DNA from 4 places in the Claveliimonas bilis genome. Region 1 is predicted to be linked to each of the others. Evidence: predicted binding sites of a transcription regulator. Region 1 holds the regulator's gene; each other region holds the start of a gene.
What was found. Region 1 encodes Rex, which represses fermentation and respiration genes when NADH is low (regulators of the CRP and FNR family bind a similar motif). Its sites were predicted from a motif close to ATTGTTAANTANTTAACAAT; they were not measured.
Positions count from the first base shown of each region.

Region 2: a site for Rex is predicted at 2,096-2,115, ahead of R2J37_RS01800 (CD0519/CD1768 family membrane protein). Genes of this name have one in related genera too.
Region 3: a site for Rex is predicted at 2,116-2,135, ahead of R2J37_RS10115 (oxidoreductase). Genes of this name have one in related genera too.
Region 4: a site for Rex is predicted at 1,625-1,644, ahead of R2J37_RS02615 (glycerol dehydrogenase). Genes of this name have one in related genera too.

Region 1 is NZ_AP027742.1:1,928,239-1,932,458, forward strand. It holds gene R2J37_RS09540 (NAD(P)H-hydrate dehydratase) at 1-1,109, opposite strand, end outside; gene R2J37_RS09545 (redox-sensing transcriptional repressor Rex) at 1,240-1,890, opposite strand; gene abc-f (ribosomal protection-like ABC-F family protein) at 2,056-3,978, shown strand; gene R2J37_RS09555 (magnesium transporter CorA family protein) at 3,981-4,220, opposite strand, start outside.
Region 2 is NZ_AP027742.1:387,776-391,995, forward strand. It holds gene R2J37_RS01790 (glucose-1-phosphate adenylyltransferase) at 1-711, opposite strand, end outside; gene R2J37_RS01795 (sulfite exporter TauE/SafE family protein) at 937-1,806, shown strand; gene R2J37_RS01800 (CD0519/CD1768 family membrane protein) at 2,131-3,297, shown strand; gene R2J37_RS01805 (MarR family winged helix-turn-helix transcriptional regulator) at 3,548-4,036, shown strand; gene R2J37_RS01810 (ABC transporter ATP-binding protein) at 4,029-4,220, shown strand, end outside.
Region 3 is NZ_AP027742.1:2,064,858-2,069,077, forward strand. It holds gene R2J37_RS10115 (oxidoreductase) at 23-1,945, opposite strand; gene R2J37_RS10120 (NAD(P)/FAD-dependent oxidoreductase) at 2,398-4,220, shown strand, end outside.
Region 4 is NZ_AP027742.1:549,474-553,693, reverse strand. It holds gene R2J37_RS02620 (GTP-binding protein) at 1-492, shown strand, start outside; gene R2J37_RS02615 (glycerol dehydrogenase) at 513-1,601, opposite strand; gene R2J37_RS02610 (carbon-nitrogen hydrolase family protein) at 1,740-2,564, opposite strand; gene tuf (elongation factor Tu) at 2,659-3,852, opposite strand; gene fusA (elongation factor G) at 3,992-4,220, opposite strand, start outside.

The DNA.
Region 1 (4,220 bases):
TGGGGAGTAAAAATAAACTGACCACGGACAAGATTTTTCATATAGCGGCTGTGCGCAGATAAAAGATTCAATCCGTCCGCATCCACAACACAGGGAACCTCTACATTTTCCAGTGTTGCCTGTAAAATCCTCCGTGATTTGTCGCTGGTTCCAAGCCCGGAACCAATACTCACCACATCCGCCCATTTCAGCAGCTGCAAAAGTTCCCGTTCGTCAAAGAAATCATAACAGCGAACGATTGCCTCCGGAAGAAGCGTCTGCAGTACAGCCCGGTTATCCTCTGACGTATAGATCTGTACCAGACCTGCCCCCGTCTTATAGGCCGCCAGTGCGCCCAGATAAGCTGCTCCGGCCATTCCTTTGCTTCCGGCGATAATAAGAACCTTTCCATAAGTCCCTTTATGAGAATCCTCTCTGCGCTTCGGCAGCATTTTCGCCGCATCCTCCTGCTCCAGCGCATAGGCTACATCTCTGTCCCCCGGCATCTCTGAGACATCGACTCCTATATCCGTTACCTTTACTTCTCCGGCAAACTCCTTCCCCGGATAAAGTACACAGCCAAGTTTTTCACACTGAAAACTGACTGTCAGCTCTGCCCGGAAAGCGTCGGTTACAACCTCTCCGGTAGATGTGGAAACTCCGGAGGGTACATCTACTGCCACTTTTTTCCCCTCAGACCGGTTCATCGCCTGAATACATTCCAGGTAATGCCCTTCCACACGCCTGCTAAGCCCTGCCCCGAATATGGCATCGATAAGCAGGCTGCATTTTCTCTCCGTAAAACCTTCCTCTATGGTTCCTCCTGCCTCCCGGAAAAGCTGAATCTGCCTCTTTGTCTCTTCGGTACAATGATCAGGGTTTCCCACCATACAGGCTGATACTCCCGCTCCTCTTTCCAGAAGAAGTCTGGCGATAGCAAATCCATCTCCGCCATTATTTCCGGATCCGCATACAACACATACATCTGACAGATCTGCATCTGTTTCACATACCGTTTCTACAAAAGTTCTTGCCGCCCTTTCCATCAGGATAAGAGACGGCATTTTTTTCTCCCGTATCGTATACCCATCCGCTGCCTTCATTTGTCTTCCATCCGGCAAATATCTCATACTGTCAACCCCCTTTTTATTTATATAGAACAAAGAATCCGCAACAGGAAACGAAGTTTTCTATTGAAAAAGCGTGTAAAGAAAGCCTGTCCTTTCGCACACGCTTACTTCACACGCTGTCATATCCCCGCTATTTTTCAGCCCTATGTTCCTCGTTGTAACGGCTGATATTATAGGATAATCTCATCAGACTTTCCGATAAGTGTACATTTTCCACGATCACGTTATCCGGCAAATTCAGATCTGTATGAGCAAAGTTCCAAATCGCCTTTATCCCATAGTCCACCAGCTGATTTGCCACTTCAATTGCCTTTGCCTTAGGTATGGTGAGGATTCCGATCTCAATATCACTGTTCTTCATAAAATCTTCCAGCTCATCCATCATATAAATAGGCACTCCACGAATTGTCATTCCCTTTAAAGTAGGATTAACATCAAAAATGCCTTTTAATACAAATCCCCGCTTTTCAAATCCTGCATGATTCGCCAGAGCATGACCCAGATTTCCTGCCCCGATGATGATCATTCCATGTTCTTCCTCCAAACCGAGGATCTTTCCTATCTCTGTATAAAGATATTTCACATTATATCCATATCCCTGCTGGCCAAATCCGCCGAAATTATTTAAATCCTGCCGAATCTGGGATGCAGTTACCTGCATTCTCTTACTCAGATCATTTGAAGAGATACGTTCCACCCCATTTTCAAGCAGTTCTCCTAAATACCTGTAATATCTTGGGAGCCTCCGTATGACTGCCTGCGAAATTTCTCTGCTTTCCACTCTTTTCACCTTCCCAATCTTTTTCTGTCTACATTATATAGAATTGTTTGTTCAAAGTCAAATTTTTGTTCGGAAAACTTTGGAATATTAGATTTTATATAAAGAATTGCAGAAAATTGACACCTTCACAAATCACCGATATAATAGTCCCGGAGGTATATATTTATGATACTAGCATGTCATTCAATTGAAAAAGCATTTGGTGAGGATGTCATTGTAAAAAACGGCTCCTTTCACATAGAAGAATATGAAAAAGCAGCACTTGTTGGGATCAACGGGGCTGGAAAATCAACAATACTGAAAATGATTGTGGGAGAACTGCCACTTGACGGCGGCAGCATTACTTTATCGAAAGGAAAATCTCTTGGCTATCTTTCCCAGCACCAGAATCTCTCCGGAGGAAACACTATTTACGAAGAAGTACGCACTGCCAAAGCGGAGATCATATCACTGGAAAAAGAGATCCGCCGAATTGAACAGGAAATTCCCAACCTTGCGGGTGAACAACTTACTGAGCGTCTGAATACTTATCACCGTCTGTCTGACCGGTTTGAACGTGAAAATGGCTATGCCTACGAAAGTGAAATTGTGGGAGTACTCAAGGGGCTTGGTTTTGACGAAGAAGAATTCTCCAAACCGGTAGACGCTCTTTCCGGTGGTCAAAAAACACGTGTAGCATTAGGCAAACTTCTTCTTACAAAGCCGGATGTCCTTCTTTTAGATGAGCCTACCAACCATCTGGATCTTAATTCGATCTCCTGGCTGGAAACTTATCTTCTGAATTATTCCGGTGCCGTGCTTATCGTCTCCCATGACCGCTATTTTCTCAATAGAGTGGTAACAAAGGTCATTGAAATTGAACAGGGTTCCATTATGACCTACCTTGGCAATTACACAGATTACTCCCGTAAAAAGCAGCAAATCCGTGAAGCAAGGATGAAAGAGTATCTCAATCAGCAGCAGGAGATCCGCCATCAGGAAGCCGTGATCGAAAAGCTCCGCTCTTTTAACAGGGAAAAGTCAATCAAGCGTGCAGAAAGCCGGGAAAAAATGCTGGAAAAAATGGAACGCATAGAAAAGCCTGCGGAGCAAAGAACAGATATCCATCTGGTGCTGGAACCTTCCTGTGTCAGCGGAAATGATGTTCTTTCCGTAGATCACTTAAGCAAATCTTTTCCGTCCCAGCCCCTTTTTGAAAATGTCAGCTTTGAAATCAAAAGAGGCGAACATGTAGCGGTAATCGGAGATAACGGAACCGGCAAGACAACCCTCCTTAAAATCCTGAACCGGGTTTTGCCTGCTGACAGCGGAAGCTTTACACTTGGGACAAACGTACATATCGGATACTATGACCAGGAACATCATGTTCTTCATATGGAAAAAACTATATTTGAAGAAATTTCAGATGCATATCCTTCTCTTACAAACACGGAAATCCGCAATATGCTGGCTGCTTTCCTCTTCACGGGGGATGATGTTTTTAAGCTTATCGGAGATTTAAGCGGCGGAGAGAGGGGACGTGTTTCCCTGGCAAAGCTTATGCTTTCGGAAGCAAATTTCCTCATTCTTGATGAGCCTACCAACCATCTGGATATCGCCTCCAAAGAAATTCTGGAAAACGCTCTGAATAATTACAAAGGCACCGTCCTCTATGTGTCCCATGACCGATATTTCATTAACCAAACGGCCACCAGGATCCTGGAACTTGTAAACAAAACATTTGTCAACTATATCGGCAATTATGACTATTATCTGGAAAAGCGGGAGGAATTGACTGCCGCATACGCGTCAGTTCCATCCTGTGATAATGCCCCGGCTGCCGAAGCAGCCTCCGAAGCCAAGTTAAGCTGGCAGGAGCAAAAAGAAGAAAAGGCACGGGAACGGAAACGACAGAATGATCTGAAGAAGACAGAGGAACGCATAACTTCTCTGGAGGAACGAGACGGACAGATTGATGAGCTGATGGCGCTGGAGGAAGTATATACCAATTCTATACGCTGTCAGGAACTTGCAAAAGAAAAAGCCGACATCGCTGCTGAATTGGAGGAACTGTATGAAAAATGGGAGGCTCTCGCCTCCCAGGAATAAAATCAGAGAATTTTTTTCTTTTTAAAGATTAAAATACAGACAACAATAACGATCAAACTTAGTGCAATAACGCCGGGATATCCGTTTTTCAGCTCCGGCATATTTTCAAAATTCATACCGTACCATCCGGTAATTAAGGTGAGGGGGAAGAAAATGGTGGACAACACAGTCAGAAACTGCATATTACTATTCTGTTTTGCATCCACCTGTGCCTGATACAGATCTCGCACCTGCTGTGCGTA
Region 2 (4,220 bases), 1.5 Mb from region 1:
GGCGTACAGGTTTTTCCCTTCTTTTAACAGAGTAGGGATGATGTCCTTGCCGAAATCGTGACTGGAATCAGGATTTTTCATGTCGGAGATAAGCATTTTGCGAAGCAGTTTCCAGTCAAAAATATAGATTCCCATAGATGCAAGGTTGCTCTTAGGCTCTGCCGGTTTTTCCTGAAATTCAACGATACGTCCGTTTTCATCGGTATTCATGATTCCGAAACGGCTCGCTTCTTTCATCGGAACTTCAATGACGGCGATCGTAGCATCGGCACCACATTCCTTGTGGTACTGAAGCATTTTTGCATAATTCATTTTGTAAATGTGATCTCCGGAAAGAATCAGAAGATAGTCCGGAGAGAAGGTATCTACAAAATCAATATTCTGCGAGATCGCATCGGCAGTACCCCGGTACACATCCAGATTTGCGTCCGCCTTTTCACGGGGCGGAAGAACATAGACGCCGCTGTTTTTTGCATCCAGTCCCCAGCGTCTTCCGGCAGCTACATAGCTGTTGAGCAGAATGGATTCATACTGTGTAAGAACTCCTACAACATCGATTCCACTGTTGGCACAATTACTGATTGGAAAATCAATGATTTTGTATTTACCACCATACGAAACGGCAGGCTTTGCAACTTTGTTGGTTAGCTCGTGCAGTCTTGTACCACGGCCGCCGGCTAAGATCATGGCTAACATATTATCTTGTTTCATATATGCGCCCTCCTCCTTTGTGTGATACTTCTATTATATATTCCAGAGCGGTTACTTTCCATAATTTTGTGCGAAAAAATCTGAGAAATTTCTAAAATAATCTCAAAAATATTAAGAAATAGAAGAATATAAAAATAATGCTTGACATATTTTTAACAAAAATAGTATAATAAAATTATATCTTTTGTATAAAATGTACAAAGAGGTTGCAAAGGAGGGAATTTTATGAGTGCAGCAACGATATTACTTATTATTATGTGGGTATTCGCAGCGGTATTTTTTGTAGTGCTGGTGAAGGATGTGGTAGCCCACAAGGATGAACTTGACAAGAGCAAAATGGGGTACAATGTGATTGTCAGTATGATCGCTAACTTTTTCGATACGCTTGGAATTGGAAGTTATGCGATTGCTACATCAGCATGGAAGTTCAACAAGGCTGTTGATGATGACCTGATTCCAGGTACGTTAAATGTAGCATTCGGTATTCCTATCTGTGTGGAAGCCACTATCTTTATCCAGAGGATTGATATGGATCCGTTGACTCTGGTTCTTATGATTGCAGCATCTATTGTCGGCTCAGTGATCGGAGCCAGAATTATTTCCCGGCTTGACATTATGAAAATTCGTGTTGTGATGGGTGTCGCACTTATTTTGGTGGCAGCTATTACTCTTTGCAAGATCAACGAAGTAGGACCTTTCGGTATCCTTGGAACAGCAAGAGGACTGACAGGCGGACTGCTGGCAGTGGGTGTCATTGCTAATTTCATTCTTGGTATTCTTATGACAGCAGGGATCGGACTCTATGCACCATGTATGGCTATCGTTCTTCTGCTCGGTATGAGCGCTGATGTGGCATTTCCTGTTATGATGGGATCCTGCGCATACCTTTGTCCGGCATGTGGTATTACGTTCATCAAGGAAGGCAAATACAACCGTGCGTCCACGATACCTATGATCATAAGCGGCGCGATCGGCGTATTGATCGCCGGATTTATCGTTACATCGCTTCCGCTGACAGTACTGACATATCTGGTCTGCGTTGTCATGGTAATCTGTGCAGTAATGTTCTTCCACGATGCGAAGAAGAGAGGTTAAGATACCGCTTCGGTTCTGTCCGGAGCCGGCAGGATATCACAGAAAATGTAAGAGATAAATATGAGAGTTTCGCCTGCGGAGTTCCGCAGGCGGAACTCTTTTCTTTGGACAAAAAATTTCACTCCCTATCGAATAAAACGCTCTGAGGGATGCGCACTCGCGCGAAATAGAAATTTGCATACAGGCGGTTGAAAAAATAAAAAAACTGCAGAAATGATTTTGGGGAAATGAAAAAGGAAGTTGCAATTTACAGAAAATTAGTATATTCTATTTAGGACTAAGACAAAAGATTGTCTTAAAATTAACAAAGAAATGGAGAAGAGTATGGAGAAGAGATACAAAAAAGCGGTCAGTTTGGAGGCCTTCATTTTCCTGGTGATCTTTCTGCTGATATTTGGCGGCATTGCCATGAAAATGGGCGGGGCAAACATGATGCAGACATTGATGGCTACCGCATACGAGCTTTTGATAGACACAGTATTTAATATCATGGCGATTGCGGTTATTGCAGGAGCTTTGTCTGGAGTATTGTCTGAATTTGGAGTTATTGCCCTTTTGAATAAAGCGATCACTCCGCTGATGAAGCCTTTGTACAACCTGCCGGGAGCGGCTTCTGTTGGAGTCATGACAACATATCTGTCCGATAATCCGGCGATTCTGGGTCTTGCAGAAGACAGAAACTTCCGGCGTTATTTTAAAAAGTTCCAGCTGCCGGCGTTGACGAATCTTGGGACAGCCTTTGGTATGGGGCTGATCGTCACAACATTTATGCTTGGAATCAATGCGCCGGGAGAAAATCTCGGACTGGCTGTTTTGATCGGAAATCTTGGGGCGATTATAGGAAGTATCGTCAGCGTAAGGATCATGATGATCTTTACCAAGAAAGAATTTGGAGTTACAGAATATTGTATTCCGGCTAAAGAAGGAGAATCTCTTGACGATTTCCTGAACCAGCGCGAAGTGCGGGGCGGAAGTGTAGGAGGACGACTTCTGGAGTCTCTGCTGGACGGAGGTAAAAATGGCGTTAATGTGGGTATGGCTATCATTCCGGGAGTGCTTGTAATCTGTACCATCGTAATGATGCTGACAAACGGTCCTTCTGCAGACGGAACATACACCGGAGCCGCATATGAAGGAGTAGCGCTGCTTCCATGGATCGGTGAGAAGATTGACTTCATTTTGAAACCTTTGTTTGGTTTTACTTCTGCTTCTGCAGTGGCAGTTCCGATCACGGCTCTTGGAGCTGCCGGAGCGGCAATTGGCCTTGTGCCGGAGATGGTAAGCACAGGCATTGCCCACGCAAACGATATTGCTGTATTTACGGCAATGTGTATGTGCTGGAGCGGATATTTAAGCACACATGTCGGCATGATGTCTGCCCTGAACTGTCCGCATATGACAGGAAAAGCTATCATCAGCCATACGATCGGCGGTCTGTGCGCCGGAGTTGCAGCAAACTTTATTTTTCAGCTTGTCGGCATGATCATGTAACTGTGTGACGAATGCAAAAATTTTACAGAGTAAAACAGCGGGCTGCTGTGCCAGTGATGGCGCGGCAGCCCGCTGTTTCTTATTCAACAGAACTCTTTGTTTTTCAACAGGAAACTTTGTCCCAAATTTCTTACGGCAGATTTTACAGAAACCATGTTGACAATTTTGTGAAAAGTTCATATACTACTATATTGTTAGCTACCAAATTGTTAGCTACAGAACAATTATGAAGGAAAGGAACGGAAGGAAAATGGGAGAAGATGCGGGAAAGTGGATCAGCCGTGTTTCCCATCAGCTGAAAAGACAGATGTCCTATGAAGAGGACGCGGAGGAAGAAAGAGAACTGACTAATATGCAGAAACATATTCTGCATTTTATTCTGTTAGAAGGTCTGAACAGGGATCTTTTTCAGAGGGATCTGGAAAAGGAATTTAAAGTAAGAAGATCCACGGCAACAGGAGCGCTGCAGCTTCTGGAAAAGAAGGGATATCTATACCGTGAACCAGTGAAGGAAGACGCCAGGCTGAAACGAATTGTGCCGACAGAAAAGGCCCTTCAGCTGCGATCAAAGCTTCTTAAGAATATCAGAAGGAGGGAAGCACAGATCAGAGAGGGGATTCCGGCCGATGATATGGAAGTTTTTATCCGGGTTCTGAAGCAGATATCCGAAAACCTTTCTTCGGGGGAAAGGGCGAAAGAAAACGATATGATATATAGAAAGGAAGAGTCAGATGAATAGGAAATTACTGAAATCTGTGCGGGAATATAAGAAACAGTCATTTATCACTCCGGTTCTGGTGGCGCTGGAAGTTCTGATGGAAGTTCTGATTCCGCTTTTAATGGCTAACATCATCGACATTGGAATTATGGAAGGAAACATGCCATACATTATCAAAATGGGGATTCTTCTTGTTGTGATGGCA
Region 3 (4,220 bases), 140 kb from region 1:
ATATCCTGTCCTTTCCTTAGTATTATACGCTCATTCCAACTGCGTATGCGTCGGCTGTCGCATCAATACCCATTCCTACTTTCTTCGCGTCACCAATTACATCATAAGCGATTCCCAATTCTTCACATTTTGCTTTCAGATCCTCTGTCTTCCGGGATGTCGTTCCTACAGAAATTACAAGAGTGTCAAAATGGCGGGTTTTCTCGCTTGTCTTTTTGAATTTATCTGTAAACTTATATGTAATCTCATGGTCGCCGATGCTTGTGATATTGCTTCGGTTGCTCTTCTGGATCGTCTTGCCCGGATACTCGATATCAAGGAACATCGTACGCAGCATACCCATCTTGTTTCCGACACGCTTTTTATCCATAATACGGACATCCTTCACGCCTTTGTTGATCAGATACTGGGCTGTCTCGCAGCCGATCAGACCACCGCCCAGGATCAGCACTTCTCCTTTGGCCTCTGCTTTATCTGTCAGAATATCTTCTGCAGAAACAACGTCTGCTCCATCAATTCCCGGAATATCCGGTTTTACATATTCAGAGCCGGTTGCTATGATGACATGGTCCGGCTTTACTTCTTCAATCAGCTCAGGTGTTACTTTTGTACCAGTCTTGATCTCAATACCTTTCTTCCTGCACTGCTCAATTTCCCATTCTACAGCGGCAGCAAATTCTTGCTTCTTAGGTGCTTTTCCTGCCAGCACAAATCTTCCTCCCGGATTTTCCGCTGCTTCGTAGATCGTTGGATTGTGTCCCCGCGCTTTCAGAAATTCTGCTGTAACCAGACCGCCGATACCTCCGCCGATCACCATAACATTCTTTGGCGTTTCAGCTTTTGGAAGTCCTTTGTATTCCAGACAAAGCATAGGATTTCTCGTACAGGTAATATGTTTCGCATTCGGATCGATAACCTTGTCATAACATCCTTCTGTACATCCGATACAGCGGCGGATATCCTCCTCGCGGCCTTCTTTTGCCTTATTGCACCACTGTGGATCAGCCAGCTGTCCTCTTCCAACCGCGATCATATCGATCTTTCCTTCGCGGATCAGTTCATCTGCAAGTCCCGGCATATTGACACGTCCCACTCCGATAACAGGAATGTGAATACCTTTTTTTATTGCTGCAATATTATCCATATTAAATCCCGGCTCCAAATTATAAGGAGGAACCTCATAAACAGTTGCAAGACTGCGGGCATTCCCTCTGGAAAGATCCATGGCATCCACGCCGGCTTCTTCTGCCCAGTTGATAAACTGGATGGTTTCTTCTACTGTTGTAACCTTTGGAAGCATCTCATCAATGGCGTCGATACGCATGATCAAAGGCATATCATCCGGCATATTTGCACGCATTTCCCGGATTACCTCCAGACTGAAGCGGCAGCGGTTTTCCAGGCTCTGATTGCCGTACTCATCTGTTCTCTGATTCAAAGAAGGATTCATAAATTCATGAGGCAGATAAGTGTGCGCTCCGTGAAATTCCAGCGCATCAAATCCGGCTTCCACGGCAAATTTTGCCGCCTGCCCGTACTGTTTGATAATTTCATGAATACGCTCTACTGTAAGATTGTCCGGTGTTTCCAGCTTATTCGTTTTATCAAAAAACTCCTGGGGAACAAATCCTCCATGCCAGATCTGCACAGCAGCCTTTCCACCGTTTTCATGGATCGCATCTACAATCTTCTTCAGCTCATCTCTGTGGTGCTCATTATAAAGGCCAAGATACAGATAGGCGTGACATTCCGGACAGATTGTAGCAATCTCCACAATATTCAGTCCGCAGCCTCCTGCTGCGATCGCTCCATGATATCCTGTCAGGTCTTCCGCTACATCATGTTTGTTTTTGGCCATCTTTGTATTCATCCCCGGGAGAACTACTCTGTTTTTCAGCTCCAGTCCTCTCAGTTTAATCGGTGAAAACAATGCGTCATAACTCATTTTCCAAACCATCCTCTCTTTTCTTAATACAGATCTTTCATCTGTATCCTCCTTCTGGCAGATACGGGAATTACCTGTCAGAAAATGTTTGAATATAATTCATAGTATTTCATTTCAGTATTTAGTTTTATAATGGTGATGAACAGATTACATAGCTGTAATCCTTAAAAGTTGTTTAAATTTTAACACTATCTTTACATTCCTGCAGGAGCAAAAATTTGATTATTATATACAAACAATGTACAAAATTTCGATTTTTAATATCACTATTGTCTAATTGCCAAGAGTTCTCTCTGAATTTTGTAGTGATTTTTAAATAAATGTCCTGTTTTACAGAAATACTTTCTCACGATTTTTTTTGAAAATGTAGCTTGATTGACAAAAAAATGTGCATTCTCCCTCTTTCAGTTCGTTTATTATTTTATTAAAACAAACGTTCAGGAGGAAGTTTTATGATAACAGATATGAAAAATTCAAAGCTTTTCAGTCCTATTCAGATTGGAAGAACCACTCTGAAGAACAGAGTGGCAATGGCTCCTATGAGTATGGATTATGAAGCAGCAGACGGATCCGTCCCGAAAAAGCTGGCGGATATTTTTGTACGGCGCGCCGAGGGCGGCACCGGCTATATTGTAATCGACGCTGTAACTGTCGACAGCAAATATCCTTATATGGGAAACACGACATCTCTGGATAAAGACAGTCTTGTTCCACAGTTTAAACAGTTTGCAGAACGCGTCAGGGAGGCAGGCAGTGTTCTGATTCCTCAAATCATCCATGCAGGTCCCGAATCTATTTGCGGATACCGTAAGATCGCACCTCTCGGACCTTCTGCCAATGTAAACGCCAACTGTCATGTCAGCCGTCCTGTTACGGTAAAAGAAATCCAAAAGATCGTAAAACAGTACGGTCAGGCTGCACGCCGGGCGGAAGAAGCCGGATGCGGCGGCGTCAGTCTTCACTGCGCTCACGCCTATATGCTTCCCGGTTCTTTCCTGTCTCCTCTCCGCAACAAACGAATGGATGAATACGGCGGAGGTCTGGACAACCGCGCAAGATTTATTCTGGAAGTCATTGAAGAAGTCCGGAAAAATGTAAGCCGGGATTTTCCGATCTTCCTGCGTATTTCCGGCGACGAACGTATGATCGGAGGCAACTCTCTCGAAGATATGTTGTACCTGGCTCCCAAATTTGAAGCGGCCGGAGTCGATATGCTTGAAGTTTCCGGCGGTACCCAGTATGAAGGACTGGAGCATATCATCCCCTGCCAGAACAAGAGCATCGGTGTAAATGTATATGAAGCATCTGAAATCAAAAAAGTAGTAAATATCCCTGTTTTTGTTGTTGGAAAGATCAATGATATCCGCTATGCAGCAGATATTGTAGAGCGCGGTCTAGTAGACGGTGTATCTATGGGACGTCCGCTTCTTGCAGATCCTGATCTGTGCAAAAAAGCCTATGAAAACCGGTTTGATGATATCACGCCATGCGCAAGCTGCGGCGGAAGCTGTATCACCCGCAGCGAGGCAAGTCCACAGTGCAGATGCCATATCAATCCGAGAGTCGGAAGAGAATATGATTTTCCGGAAGTTCCGGCTGAAAAATCCAAGAAGGTACTGGTGGTGGGCGCCGGTCCCGGAGGTATGATGGCTGCTGTCACAGCTGCAGAAAGAGGACACCAGGTTACTGTCTGGGAAGCTGATAAAAAAATCGGCGGACAGCTGAATCTGGCTGTTGTTGCCCCCGGCAAACAGGAAATGACCAAATGGATGGTGCACTTAAACTATCGCGCTAAAAAAGCCGGTGTAACTTTTGAGTTTGGCAAAACGGGCACTGTAGAAGCAGTTCGGGAATTTGCTCCTGACGCCGTGATCGTAGCTACCGGCGCAAGACCTTTGATCCCGCCGATCAAAGGAACACAGGATTATCCGGTCCGTACAGCTCACGATTTCTTACGCGGCAAGATTGTCATTCCGCGAGGACGTGTCTGCGTATTGGGAGGCGGCGCCGTTGCCTGTGAGACTGCAGAAGTTCTTCTCGAAAATGCACGTCCTAATTCCTTTACCAGGGGATTTGAAGCCAGCATCGGTGATGTGGAAGTCACAATGGTGGAGATGCTGCCCCAGCTTCTCACCAATGTCTGCGCGCCGAACCGTACTCCAATGGTACGGAAGCTCAAGAGCAAAGGTGTGGATATTAACGTAAATTCCAAAATCCTGGAAGTAACAGATCACGACGTAAAAGTACAAAGAGCAGACGGCACGGAGGAATGGCT
Region 4 (4,220 bases), 1.4 Mb from region 1:
ATTGTAATATCCAAACGAAACTTCCATATACCTGAAGAGACCGCCGAATTTGTCCAAAAAGTTCAAAAGACAGCACCGGATGCCAGGATACAGGTCCAGCGTTATTCTTATCTTGACTCTTCCTGGTGGGAAAGTCTTCTGGAAACGGACTTCAGCGGAAATATAATAGAAAACAAAGGAGAGGCCAAGTCTGATTTTGACAGCTTCACTCTATCCGGCATTTCTCTGGAAAACAGCTCTGCTCTTCTTCTCTTTTTAGAGCAGCTTGTCCGGGGAGAATTTGGAGACATCTGCCGGTCAAAAGGGATCCTTAATACAGGACAGTGCCATCTTCGTTTTGATACCGTGGATATGCGCTACAGTCTCACTGGTTTCGAATCATCCGGCAAATCTCAAGGTGTGTTTATTGGCACAAATATAAAAAGGAATGCACTGCGCCGGAAACTCCTTCCACAGTACATTCCCCGTATACAGTTCCGGCCGTCTTCCTGACAGCCGGAATTTTATTTCCTTTATTTTCTGGCTCTTCCAAGAGAATCTGCCGCAACAATCGCATCATATAACTGCTCCGGCGTTACATCCGCTACCATGTTATGGATGGATTCTCCCTCTGCACATGCATTCTTCGCAATTACCTCAATTTCTTCTTTCTTTGTAACTCCAAGCTCTTCCAGAGTAATCGGAAGCCCTACTTCCATGCAGAAATCCTGCACTTCTTTAAATTCTTCTTTGGATGCTCCTTCCAGAACAAGCTGTACCAAAGTGCCATATGCCACACAATTTCCATGCGGAGCGCTGTGTCCGCCAAGAGCTGTCAGTCCATTGTAGAAGGAATGAGCTACAGCCAGACCGCCGTTATCTGCACCGACACCGGACAGATATACATTCGCTTCGATAATCGCATCCAGAGCAGGAGTAACAACCTGATTTTCGCAGGCATGTTTTGCCGCTGCCCCGTATTCTTTCAATGTTTCATAACACAGACCGCAAAGAGCCATAGCCGATCTTGTAATTCCTCCAAATTCCAGACTGGGGGCATCTGTCCTCTGGCAGGCCCTGGCCTCAAAATAAGTGCCCAGAGCATCTCCCATTCCGGCAACCAGGAATCTCACGGGCGCCTTGGCAATGATATCACTATCCACAATAACTGCCTCCGGATTTTTCGGATAAAACAGATAACTGTTAAAAGTCTCATCGTCATTATAAATAACAGAAAGGCCGGTACAGGGGGCATCTGTTGCCACAACAGTAGGAACAATGACAACCGGAAGCTTTTCATAGTAAGCAGTTGCCTTGGCCGTATCTATTGCAGAACCTCCGCCCACGCCAACTACAACATTGATCCCCTTCTCACGGACAATCGCTCTCATTTTTTCAATTTCACCGACACTGGAAACACCGCCAAAGATTTCATAGCACCTGCTGTCATCTGCAGTGCCGAAACTTTTTTCAATCTTGTCATGGCACATTTTATGTCCACTTTTTGAACAAATAAACAGCCATTTGTTTCCCAGCTCTTTCATCTCTTCATAGAAACTCAAAAGAGAATCTTTTCCCTGCACATATTTCTGCGGAGCACGCATCAGTCTTAATCTTGCCATAGTAACACCCTCCTACAATTTTTATTGTTAATTATTTATCAATTTAATTTTATTATAGAACTTTTTATTCAAAAAGCAAGATGAAAACTATCCAAATATGCAGTTTATATTTTCGATTTTTTCGTTAATTTTTTATCATTAAAATTCTGCTCCATTTTCGCTCTGGTATATATCCGTCCGGCGCGCCGAAAGAAGCGGCAGCTGCCTGCGGATACTATCTGCTTCTTTCAGATCAACGTCATGGATAATGTATCCTTCTTCTCCCTCCATCTCTTCAATGACATCTCCCCATGGAGATACCAGAAGGGTATGCCCCCAGGCAACATAAGAGGCTCCTGTATCTCTTGCACTGGAAGTACCTGCCACAAAACACTGGTTGTCCACAGCCCGGCCGCGGAACATTACATCCCAATGCGCCGGTCCTGTGGTCATGTTAAATGCCGCCGGAACCAGAATCATTTTCGCTCCCCTAAGTACCATCATCCTTGCCAGCTCCGGAAAACGGAAGTCAAAACAGATACAGAGTCCGATTTTTCCAAATTCTGTGGAAAATACCGTACACTTATCCCCCGCCGTCAATATTTCTGATTCCTTAAAATGCTGACCGCCCTCGACCTGAATGTCAAAGAGATGCGCTTTCCTGTGCTTCGCGATCTGCTTCCCATTTCTGTCAAAGACATAAGCAGTATTGTATATCTTCCCCTCTGCAATTTCCGGGACAGAGCCTGCTGCAAGGTAAATCCCGTATTCCTTTGCAAGATGACTTAACATCTTCCATGTTTCCCCGCCTTCTTCCTCTGCATAAAGCGGAAACTGCTTTGTCTCATAGGGACAGTTAAACATTTCCCCCAGCATTACAAGATCCGGTCTCTCCGATTTTATTTTTTCGAGATACAGCTTCAGTTGTTCTGCATTTTTCTTCTTATCATTATAAACACGGGACTGTATCTGTGCGATTTTCATGGAAATCCCTCCTTTTAGCCAGCGCTGCAAATTCAAAAACCCTCAGAAAGCATAACTTTCTGAGGGTGAATTTTTATATTACTCCTATCAATGATTACTCAATGATTGTAGCAACACGTCCTGATCCTACTGTACGTCCGCCTTCACGGATAGCGAAACGAAGTCCCTGCTCCATAGCAACTGGGTGAATCAGTTCGATTGACATTTCTACGTTGTCACCAGGCATGCACATTTCAACACCGTCCGGCAGGTTGCAAACACCTGTTACGTCTGTTGTTCTGAAGTAGAACTGTGGACGATAGTTGTTGAAGAATGGAGTATGACGTCCACCTTCATCTTTTGTCAGAACGTAAACCTGTGCTGTAAACTTTGTATGGCATGTTACAGAACCTGGTTTAACAAGAACCTGACCTCTTTCGATGTCTGTTCTCTGAACACCACGAAGCAGAGCACCGATGTTGTCACCAGCCTGTGCCTCATCAAGCAGCTTACGGAACATCTCAACACCTGTTACAACTGTTTTCTGTTTCTCTTCATGGATACCAACGATTTCAACTTCGTCGGATACATGCAGTGTACCACGCTCTACTCTACCTGTAGCAACTGTTCCACGTCCTGTGATAGAGAATACGTCCTCTACAGGCATCAGGAACGGCTGATCTGTAGCACGCTGTGGATCTGGAATATAAGAATCAACTGCATCCATCAGCTCCATGATCTTATCTCCCCACTCTCCGTCTGGATCTTCCAGAGCTTTCAGAGCGGATCCCTGGATGATCGGTGTGTCATCTCCCGGGAATTCATATTCATCAAGCAGTTCACGAATTTCCATCTCTACTAATTCAAGAAGTTCTTCGTCATCTACCATATCACATTTGTTCATGAATACAACGATGTAAGGTACACCTACCTGACGAGACAGAAGGATGTGCTCTCTTGTCTGAGCCATAACACCGTCTGTAGCAGCAACAACCAGGATAGCTCCATCCATCTGAGCAGCACCTGTGATCATGTTCTTAACGTAGTCAGCATGTCCCGGGCAGTCTACGTGAGCGTAGTGACGTTTCTCTGTCTCATACTCAACGTGAGCTGTAGAAATTGTGATACCACGTTCTCTTTCTTCCGGAGCTTTATCGATGTTGTCGAATGCAACCTCTGCGTTACCAGATACTCTGTGGGAAAGAACTTTTGTGATAGCTGCTGTAAGAGTTGTTTTACCATGGTCAACGTGGCCGATGGTACCAATATTACAATGTGGTTTTGTTCTTTCAAATTTAGCTTTTGCCATTTTGAATGTCCTCCTTATTCAACCGCCCTTTCGGGCATTTTTCATGATTTTTCAGTTTACTCGGCTATTTCTGATTATATTTCATATCCCCTTGATTTTCAAGCCTTTTTCGCACTTTTTCAAAGAAAATACGCGGGAATTATTCATTTTTTCCTGACAGAACTTTTTCCTGAACAGATTTCGGAACCGGTTTGTAACTCTCGAAGAACATAGAGTAGTTACCACGTCCCTGTGTTCTGGAACGTAAGTCTGTGGAATAGCCAAACATTTCGGAAAGCGGTACGTGTGCACGTACGATCTTTCCTCCGCCCAGATCATCCATACCTTCGATCTGTCCACGGCGTGAGTTGATATCACCGATGATATCT